Regions from separate parts of the Bradyrhizobium zhengyangense genome, predicted to be linked through region 2. Evidence: predicted binding sites of a transcription regulator. Region 2 holds the regulator's gene; the other holds the start of a gene.
What was found. The regulator PhoB, encoded in region 2, activates phosphate uptake and scavenging genes when phosphate is short. The targets are predictions, from matches to a motif close to TGTCATNNANCTGTCAT.

Region 1: phnF (phosphonate metabolism transcriptional regulator PhnF) is a predicted target of PhoB. The motif match lies at 2,856-2,872, and genes of this name have one in related genera.

The regions. Positions count from the first base shown of each region.
Region 1 is NZ_JAKLTZ010000002.1:75,775-80,656, forward strand. It holds gene L6639_RS05620 (alpha-D-ribose 1-methylphosphonate 5-phosphate C-P-lyase PhnJ) at 1-605, opposite strand, end outside; gene L6639_RS05625 (carbon-phosphorus lyase complex subunit) at 602-1,717, opposite strand; gene phnH (phosphonate C-P lyase system protein PhnH) at 1,721-2,329, opposite strand; gene phnG (phosphonate C-P lyase system protein PhnG) at 2,334-2,747, opposite strand; gene phnF (phosphonate metabolism transcriptional regulator PhnF) at 2,907-3,635, shown strand; gene phnE (phosphonate ABC transporter, permease protein PhnE) at 3,770-4,615, opposite strand; gene phnE (phosphonate ABC transporter, permease protein PhnE) at 4,612-4,882, opposite strand, start outside.
Region 2 is NZ_JAKLTZ010000006.1:326,366-331,247, forward strand. It holds gene L6639_RS24375 (aspartate aminotransferase family protein) at 1-437, opposite strand, end outside; gene L6639_RS24380 (GcrA family cell cycle regulator) at 904-1,416, shown strand; gene phoB (phosphate regulon transcriptional regulator PhoB) at 1,521-2,228, opposite strand; gene phoU (phosphate signaling complex protein PhoU) at 2,243-2,959, opposite strand; gene pstB (phosphate ABC transporter ATP-binding protein PstB) at 2,971-3,792, opposite strand; gene pstA (phosphate ABC transporter permease PstA) at 3,789-4,634, opposite strand; gene pstC (phosphate ABC transporter permease subunit PstC) at 4,636-4,882, opposite strand, start outside.

The sequences.
Region 1 (4,882 bases), on a different contig from region 2:
TGCAATGCCGGGCAATTATCCATCTTGGGATTATCGAATTTCGGCGTCGGCGACGGATCCATCACGTAGCGCGCGTTCACCTTCACCGGATAGGCGTAGGCGGTCGCGATGTGGCCGAAGCGGGCGATGTCCTCGTAGAGCTTCACATGCATCAGGCCGTATTCGGCAAGCGCATGCATGCGCCGCGTCTCGGTCTCGCGCGGCTCGAGGAAGCGTAACGGTTCGGGGATCGGCACCTGATAGACCAGCACCTGGCTTTGGTGCAGCGACGCTTCCGGGATGCGGTGGCGCGTCTGGATCACGGTCGCCTCGTCGGTCGACGTCGTCGTGGCGACGCCGGCGGTCTTGGCGAAGAATTTGCGGATCGAGATCGCGTTGGTGGTGTCGTCAGACCCCTGATCGATCACCTTCAGCACGTCCCGCGGTCCCAGGATCGCAGCTGTCACCTGCACGCCGCCGGTGCCCCAGCCATACGGCATCGGCATTTCGCGGCTGGCGAACGGGACCTGGTAACCGGGGATCGCGATCGCTTTCAGGATGGCGCGGCGGATCATCCGCTTGGTCTGTTCGTCCAAGTAGGCGAAGTTGTAGGCGGGCGCGTTCATTCCGCGGCCTCCTTCATGGCATCGGGCGCGTCGGCATCGGGAGAGGCTTCGGCAAATTCCTTGCGCAGCTTGCGCAAAAGGCCGAGCTCGGACTGGAAGTCGACATAGTGCGGCAGCTTGAGGTGCTCGACGAAGCCGGTCGCCTGCACGTTGTCCGAATGCGACAACACGAATTCTTCATCTTGCGCAGGGGCCAAGGCCTCTTCACCGAGCTCGCGGGCACGCAGCGCCCGGTCGACCAGTGCCATCGACATGGTCTTGCGCTCGCTCTGGCCGAAGGCAAGGCCATAGCCGCGGGTGAAGCACGGTGCTTCCGTGGCCGAGCCCTTGAACTGGTTGACCATCTGGCACTCGGTCAGCTCGATAGAACCGAGAGGCACGGCGAAGCCAACGTCTTCGGCAGCGAACTCCACCTCGACCTCGCCGAAGCGGATCTCGCCGGCGAAGGGATGGTTGCGGCCGTAGCCGCGCTGGGTGGAGTAGCCCATCGCCAGCAGAAAGCCTTCGTCGCCACGGGCGAGATTTTGCAGGCGCAGGTCGCGGTCCGCCGGAAAGTTCAGCGGCTCTCGCGTGAGATCGCCGACGCTGGCGCCGTCTTCGGCCTGCGGCGATGATTCGATCAGCCCGTCGCGGCCGAGAATGTCGGTCACGCGCGGCGTCGGCGCCGTGGATGCTTCGGCCACGGCCGGCGCTTCCGGCACAAAGCCCTGGGCGAGCGAGGGATCGAGCAGGCGATGGGTATAGTCGAAGGTGGGCCCGAGGATCTGGCCGCCCGGAATGTCCTTGAAGGTCGAGGACACCCGCCGCTGCACCCGCATCGCGCCGGTGTCGACCGGCTCGCTGGCGCCAAAGCGCGGCAGGGTGGCGCGGAAGGCGCGGACCAGGAAGATCGCCTCGATCAGATCGCCGCGTGCCTGCTTGATCGCGAGCGCCGCGAGCTCGCGGTCATAGAGCGAACCTTCGCTCATGACGCGGTCGACGGCGAGCCCAAGCTGTTCCGAGATCTGGTCGAGCGAGACTTCCGCAACGCTTTGGTCGCCGCGCCTGGCATTGGCGAGCAGGCGATGGGCGTTCTCGATGGCGCGTTCGCCGCCTTTGACTGCGACATACATGCATCAGCCTCCCTTGCTCATGACACGCGTGGTGCGCGGGATCGCAACCACGGCATCGTCGGCGACCAGCACCACGTCGATGCCGCGCGGAAACAGAGTCTCATTGAAGCGCAGCTGCTCGAACAAATCGAAAGGCTTGAACGCGGCCTGGAGCGTCGCGACGCCGTCGATGCCGGGGCCGCGGAGCTCGAAGTTTTGCCCCGAATCCAGGCTCTCGACCTGAAGGATGACGGTGGTCGAACGGTCTGGATATTCGTTGGTGCCCAGCGCGAAACGCTCGAGATTGGGCAGCAACACGCCGTCGCTGATCAGCGCGAAAGCCACGATGGAGCAATCATGGATCACCGGCGCACCGGTGTGGAATTTGAGCCACTTCAGGACGTCAGTGCTCTCAGCCATGCGCGCATCGAGCCAGAGCGGGGTGTCGTGATCGAACAGGGTCAGCGCGATCGCGGCAGTGCCGCGCATCATCGTTTCAGGTGTTCCCGCCATCGGCACGATGCGCTGGACCGCACCCGGCCGCGCCATCGCGTCCATGACCGAGCGAAAGGTCGATTGCGCCGACAACACCTTGTCGACGAACCCCGGCGGCAGTTCCGCAATCGTTGTCATGGCCTCACCCTTCACCGCGCACCATGGTGTAGAAATCAACCTTCGTCGCAGCGGTCTCTTCGGCCTGCTGCTTGCGTCTGACCATAAGCTGCTCGCGCAACGGTGCGATTACGTCGCGTTCGACGGCGGCGCCGAAGTCGCGCGACTGCACCAATGCGTCGCACAGGGCGATCAGCCGCGCCTTCTCGCTATTTCGCCCAAGCGTGTAGCCGAAACCAACCTCGCCGCTCGCAAGCCGCACCGCTGCGCGGGACACCGTGGCCTCACCGAGATTGAAAGGCGCGCCATCGCCGCCGACCCGGCCGCGCAGCATCACCAGACCATTCTCCGGTTCGCGTAAATCCTGATGACCAGGCAAGGAGATTGTGCGGAGACGGGCGGCGATCTCGCCCGCCTCCGCGTGCGCCAGCACGGCCATGGCGGCCTTGCGCTGGGCTTGCTGGGTGTTGTGTTGGCTCACCGAATCCACCGACTCTTGTCGAACTCAAGTTGTCTATGATAATAGACAACTTGATACGGAAGCGCCATGACTGTTTCGTGACAAACGTGTGATTTCCGGGCTAGGCTGGCCGCCGACATGAGTATGCAGGACACCGCCTCTTCAGGCGTCGCGCTGTGGCGCCTCGTTGCCGACGGCATCGAGCGCGGCATCGCCGACGGCCGTTTTGCCGCCGGCGACAAATTGCCGGGCGAGATGGAGATCGCGGAAACTTATCGCGTCAACAGGCACACCGTGCGGCGCGCGCTCGCAGCCCTTGCCGAGCGCGGCATCGTGCGCGCCGAGCGCGGCAGCGGAACCTATGTCGAGGCGCAGAAGCTCGCCTATCCCTTGCGCTCGCGCACGCGCTTCTCGGAGATCGTCGGCGCCGAAGGCCGCGAGCCGCATGGCCGCCTGATTGAGGCGTCAGAGGATGTCGCAACCCGCGAACTGGCGCGCGAACTGGGTTTGAAGACCGGCGCGCCGCTGGTGCGGATCGAGGCCATCCGCCTCGCCGATCGCACGCCGATCTGCGTCTCCACGACCTGGCTGTCGGCGGAGCGGTTTCCAGGCGCCGGCACGGTGTTTTCAGCCACGCGCTCGATGACGAAGATGCTCGAGCATTACGGGATCCGCGACTATCGCCGCGGTGCGACCAGGATCACCGCCGGCATCATCGATGCGACCGATGCCGCGCGGCTCGACCTGCCGCTCGGGCGGCCGATCCTGGTGGTCGACGCGACGGACCTCGATCTCGAGGGCAAGCCGCTGGTGACGAAGCATTCGCGCTTTGCGGCGGAGCGGGTAGAGTTTCTGGTCGAGCCGTAGGGCCGGCCGCTCTCTCCACGAAAACGGTGCCGCAGGCTGGGCAAAGGCGCTCTTGCGCCGGTGCCCACGATCTTTCCATGATTCGAGAGAAGTGGTGGGCACGCTCCGCTTTGCCCACCCTACGGCACCTGCGCTTAGGCGACGGCCCTTCGTCCAATGATCGCAAACCGCAGCTTGCCCGAGATGAAATCGATCGCGGCAACGGCGACCAGGATCATCAGGATCAGGAACGACACCTTCTGCCATTCCAGCACGCGAATCTGCTCAGCGAGCTGGAGGCCGATGCCGCCGGCGCCGACGATGCCGATGATGGTGGCCGAGCGCGTGTTCGACTCGATGAAATACAGCACCTGGCCGGCGATGACAGGCAGCACCTGCGGCAGCAGTCCGAAACGGATCTCGTGCAGCGCGCTGCCGCCGGAGGCACGGATCCCCTCGACCTGCCTCTGGTCGGCGCCTTCGATCGCTTCCGAGAACAGTTTTCCGAATGCGCCGAAATCCGACACCGCGATGGCGAGCACGCCGGCGAACGGACCGAGCCCGACGACGTTGATCCAGACCAGCGCCCAGATCAACGTGTCGACGCCGCGGATCGAATCAAGGAACCGCCGCACTGGAAAGCGGACGATGTGAGGCACGATATTGCGGGCGGCCAGCAGGCTGACCGGCAGCGCGAGGAGGGCGGCAAGCGTGGTGCCGAGCAACGCGATAGAGAGCGTCTCGCCCAGCGCCTGCAGATAGAGCGGCAGCGACGAGCCGGGATCAGGCGGCATCATCATCATGCTGATCCAGCCGAGCTGGCTCAGCCCCGTGATGAAACGCGACGGCGAGAAATCGAGATCGACCAGGCCGAACACGAAGATCGCAAGCGCCGCGACGAGCATCGACGGCGTCGCCAGGCGCGCCGATGCCGGACGGTTGAAGACATCGGGATAGCGCGCGCGGAGCTCCGCGGTGTCGACGTCCTGCGGCTTGCTCAATTCCGCGCCTCCTTGCCGAACAGGTGGGCGCGCACCCAGCCGGTGGTGATGTCGATCAGGAAGACCGTGACGATGATGGTCACAAGGATGGCGCTGACGTCGGAGTAGTAGAATTTTCTGATAGCGACGATCAGCTCCTGCCCGATGCCGCCGGCGCCGACAAAGCCCATCACCGAGGCCTCGCGCACATTGATCTCGAAACGCAGCAGCGCGTAGCTGGCATAGCCCGCGGAGACCTGCGGCAGGATCGCAAAGCGCATGCAGGAG
Region 2 (4,882 bases):
GAGCCGGTCGCGGCCAGCGTCGCCAGCGTGCGACCGTGGAAGGCGCCTTCGAAGGTGATGATGCGGTAACGCTCGGGATGGCCCTTGGAGAAGTGATGATGGCGGACCAGCTTGATCACGCCCTCCAGCGCCTCGGCGCCGGAATTGCAGAAGAACACGAAGTCCGCAAAGCTCTCGTTGCAGAGGCGCGCAGCGAGCTTCTCACCGTCAGGACTCTGGAACAGGTTCGACATGTGCCAGAGCTTCGTCGCCTGCTCCTGCAGCGCCTTGACCAGCGCGGGATGGGCATGGCCGAGCGCATTCACGGCAACGCCCGAGGTGAAATCGAGATAGCGGTCGCCATTGGTTGCGATCAACCAGACGCCTTCACCGCGCTCGAAACCGATGTCGGCCCTGGCGAAAACGGGGAGCAAATGCGGCGCTGCGCTGTTGGTCATGACGGTCTCTTTAGTGGTCACTCAGGGTGTTTCGGACGGCCTGAACGCGCCTTGCGCAGCGCGTCATTTAGCCCGGAAAACGAAACGTGCCGCCTTTTAAGGGCGGCACGCGCAACTATCTTATGCTTGGCACCACGGGTGTCAATGCCGCCCGGAAAGCCCCAGGAAACGCTGATTCCGTAGTCTTGCGGTGCTAAATTTACGGGATTTTCGCCACGGAACATGTGGAAGCGAGTCGGCGGACTCTTGCGCGTGAGTCACGCCATATTGTAGCGTTTGGCTTGTCAGATACGACATCTCGTGCAGCGGTTCTGATCCCTTAAGTCCTCATGTACCGGCGTAAACGTTCGGGCGCATCTGGTGCGCCCGGCGAGCCTTAAGGGATTCTGGCGGCACGGGTTTTTCGAAGCTTAGGCATTCGTCGTGAGGCCCCAGGATGGCTGGCGCCGGCGAAGGAAAGGGTGCAATGACGGTTTTGACCTGGTCAGATGATCGCGTCGAGCAGCTGAAAAAGCTCTGGGAGGCCGGACTTTCGGCCAGCCAGATCGCCGCTGAGCTTGGTAACGTGACCCGCAACGCCGTGATCGGCAAGGTGCACAGGCTCGGCCTGTCCGGCCGCGCCAAGAGCCCCTCGTCAGCAGCTCCCCGGCCGCGCAAGGCGCGTCCAGCGCAGCACATGATGCGGGTGAGCCGCCCCATCGCACGCGGCAACACCGCGCTGGCGCAGGCCTTCGAGGTCGAGGTCGAGGCCGAGCCTGTTACCTACGACAACGTGGTGCCGATGAGCCAGCGGCTCTCGCTGCTCGAATTGAACGAAGCCACCTGCCACTGGCCGGTCGGCGATCCCTCGAGCCCGGATTTCTTCTTCTGCGGCGGCAAGGCGCTCTCCGGCCTGCCCTACTGCGCCCAGCACTCGCGGGTGGCCTATCAACCGGCGGCCGATCGCCGTCGTGCGCCGGCCAAGCCGAGCACGCGCTGAGCCCAGCTCTAGACGACATCGTCCCGGTACGGACCGGGACGATCGAGACGTAAAAAAGCGCGCCACAAGGCGCGCTTTTTTATTTTGCTTGCTTGCAGCCGCCGTTACGTCTGCTCGGCCTTCGCAAAGCGATCGTCGAGCGCATAGCCTGCGCCGCGGACGGTGCGGATCGGGTCTTGCTCGCGACCGAGATTGAGCAGCTTGCGCAGGCGGCCGATATGCACGTCGACGGTGCGTTCATCGATATAAATGTCGCGCCCCCAGACGCTGTCGAGCAGCTGCTCGCGCGAGAACACGCGGCCGGGATGCTCCAGGAAGAACTCCAGCAGACGATATTCGGTCGGGCCGAGATCGATCGGCCGGCCCGAGCGCGCCACGCGGCGCTTCTCGCGATCGAGCTCGATGTCGCCGAAGGCGAGCACGGTCGCAAGCCGCTCGGGGCTGGCGCGCCGCAGCAGGCCCTTCACGCGCGCGAGCAGCTCGGGCACCGAGAACGGCTTGACTATGTAATCGTCGGCGCCGGTCGCAAGGCCCCTTACCCGCTCGCTCTCCTCGCCACGCGCGGTGAGCATGATGATCGGAAGCTGCTTCGTATCGGAGCGTGCGCGCAGCCGGCGGCACAGCTCGATACCTGATAGTCCCGGCAGCATCCAGTCGAGCACGATCAGATCGGGGATGTGCTCCTTGAGGCGGGTGTCGGCATCGTCGCCGCGCATCACCGTCTCGACGTCATAGCCGTCGCCTTCGAGGTTGTAGCGGAGAAGCTCGGTGAGAGCTTCCTCGTCCTCAACAACCATAATGCGTGCGCCCATGGGCTCGTCGCTCCTTAAGTATTCGGGATCGTCGTGGCGAAGGTCGTCATGTCGCCCTTCGGCCGCTTGTCGGTGATGGCCTGGCCTTCGATCATGTAGAACACGGTCTCGGCGATGTTGGTGGCATGGTCGCCGATCCGTTCGATGTTCTTGGCGCAGAACATCAGATGGATGCAGAACGAGATGTTGCGCGGATCCTCCATCATGTAGGTGAGGAGTTCGCGGAACAGCGAGGTGCAGATGGCGTCGACCTCTTCGTCGCCCTTCCACACCGTCATCGCCGCCGGCAGATCATGCGCGGCGTAGGCGTCCAGCACCGACTTGACCTGCTGCTGCACGAGGTCGGTCATGTGTTCGAGGCCGCGGAACAGTTTGAGCGGATGGAAATCCGTCTCCAGCGCCGCGACGCGCTTGCCCATGTTCTTGGCGAGGTCGCCGATGCGCTCGAGGTCGGTTGCAACGCGCATGGCACCGACGATCTCGCGCAGATCGACCGCCATCGGCTGGCGGCGTGCGATGGTGAGCACGGCGCGCTCCTCGATCTTCTTCTGGAGCGCGTCGAGCTCGGCGTCGATGGTGACGACGCGCTGGCCAAGCGCGACGTCGCGGCGGATCAGCGCATCGACGGAATCGACGATCATGCGCTCGGCGATGCCCCCCATCTCGGCGACGAGGCGCGTGAGCTCCTGGAGGTCGGTGTCGAAGGCTTTTGCGGTATGTTCAGAACCCATGTCCTGTCTCCTCAGCCGAACCGGCCGGTGATGTAATCCTGCGTACGCCGGTCGGACGGCGACGTGAAGATCTTGCTGGTGTCGTCGAACTCGATCAGCTCGCCGAGATACATGAAGGCGGTCTTGTCGGAGACACGGGCCGCCTGCTGCATGTTGTGGGTGACGATCGCGATCGTGTAGTTCTCGGACAGTTCCTGGATCAGCTCCTCGACCTTGGCGGTCGAGATCGGATCAAGCGCCGAGCAGGGCTCGTCGAACAAGATCACTTCAGGCCGCACCGCGACGGTGCGGGCGATGCAGAGGCGCTGCTGCTGGCCGCCCGAGAGCGACAGGCCGGAGGCGTTGAGCTTGTCCTTGACCTCGTTCCACAGCGCGCCGCCGCGCAGCGCCTTCTCGACGCGATCGTCCATCTCGGACTTCGAGATCTTCTCGTAGAGGCGGATGCCGAAGGCGATGTTCTCGTAGATCGTCATCGGGAACGGCGTCGGCTTCTGGAACACCATGCCGACGCGGGCGCGCAGCAAATTGAGGTCCAGCTTGGGGTCAAGGATGTTGGTCTGGTCCAGCATCAGCTGACCGGTGACGCGCTGGCCGGGATAGAGGTCGTACATCCGGTTGAAGATGCGCAGCAGGGTCGACTTGCCGCAGCCCGACGGGCCGATGAAGGCCGTGACGCGGTTGGTGCCGAGCGCCAGATTGATGTTCTTCAGCGCGTGGTGCTCGCCGTAATAGAAGTTGAGGTTGCGCACCGTCACCTTGGCCGGGGCTTCCGGCAGCGGCTGTTGCGACGCCAAATGAGCGTTCGAACTCACGGATACGGAAAGGTCGGTCATTTTGCAGTCCTCTCGGCGCCGAGAATGCGCGCGCCAATGTTCAGGGCAAGCACGGTGAGGGTGATCAACAGCGCACCGCTCCAGGCGAGCTGCTTCCAATAGGCGTAGGGGCTCTGGACGAAATTGTTGATGGTCACCGGCAGGTTCGCCATCGTCTTGTTCAGGCCGAGGCTGAAGAACTGGTTCGACAGCGCGGTGAAGAGCAGCGGCGCGGTCTCGCCGGCGACGCGGGCGGTGGCGAGCAGCACGCCGGTGATAAGACCGGAGCGGGCCGCGCGGTAGGCGATCCGCTTGATCACCAGCGAGCGCGGCAGGCCGAGCGCGGAAGCCGCCTCGCGCAGCGCGTTGGGCACCAGCAGCAACATGTCCTCGGTCGTGCGCAGCACCACCGGGATCACGATGACGGCCAGCGCGAGCGAACCTGCGATCGCCGAGAAACCGCGCATCGGTACCACTACTGCGCCGTAGATGAACAAGCCGATGATGATCGAAGGCGCCGACAGCAGGATGTCGTTGATGAAGCGGATCACCGAGGTCAGCTTGTCGTTGCGGCCGTACTCGGCGAGATAGGTGCCGGCGAACAGGCCGAGCGGCGCGCCGATGCCGACGCCGATCACGGTCATGATCAGCGAGCCGACGATAGCGTTGCGGAGGCCGCCTTCGGTCGAGCCCGGAGGCGGGGTATCAGCAACGAACAGGTCGAGGCTGAGGCCGGCCACGCCGTTATAGAGCAGCGTGATCAGGATCAGCGCGAGCCAGGTGACGCCGAAGGCGGCGGCACCGACGCAGAGCCCGCGAATGACGATGTCCTTGCGGCGGCGGCGTGCGTAAATCGGGTTCATGTTACTTCCCCGCCTTCTTTTCCAGGCGCAGCAGCATCAGCCTGGCGCCGGCGAGCACGAAGAACGTCAGCACGAACAGCAACAGGCCGAGTAGGATCAGGCCGGACTGGTGCAGGCCGTCGCTCTCGGCGAATTCGGATGCGATCGCCGCCGAGATCGTGGTGCCCGGCGCGAAGATCGATGACGAGATGCGGAACGAGTTGCCGATGATGAAGGTCACGGCCATGGTCTCGCCGAGGGCGCGCCCC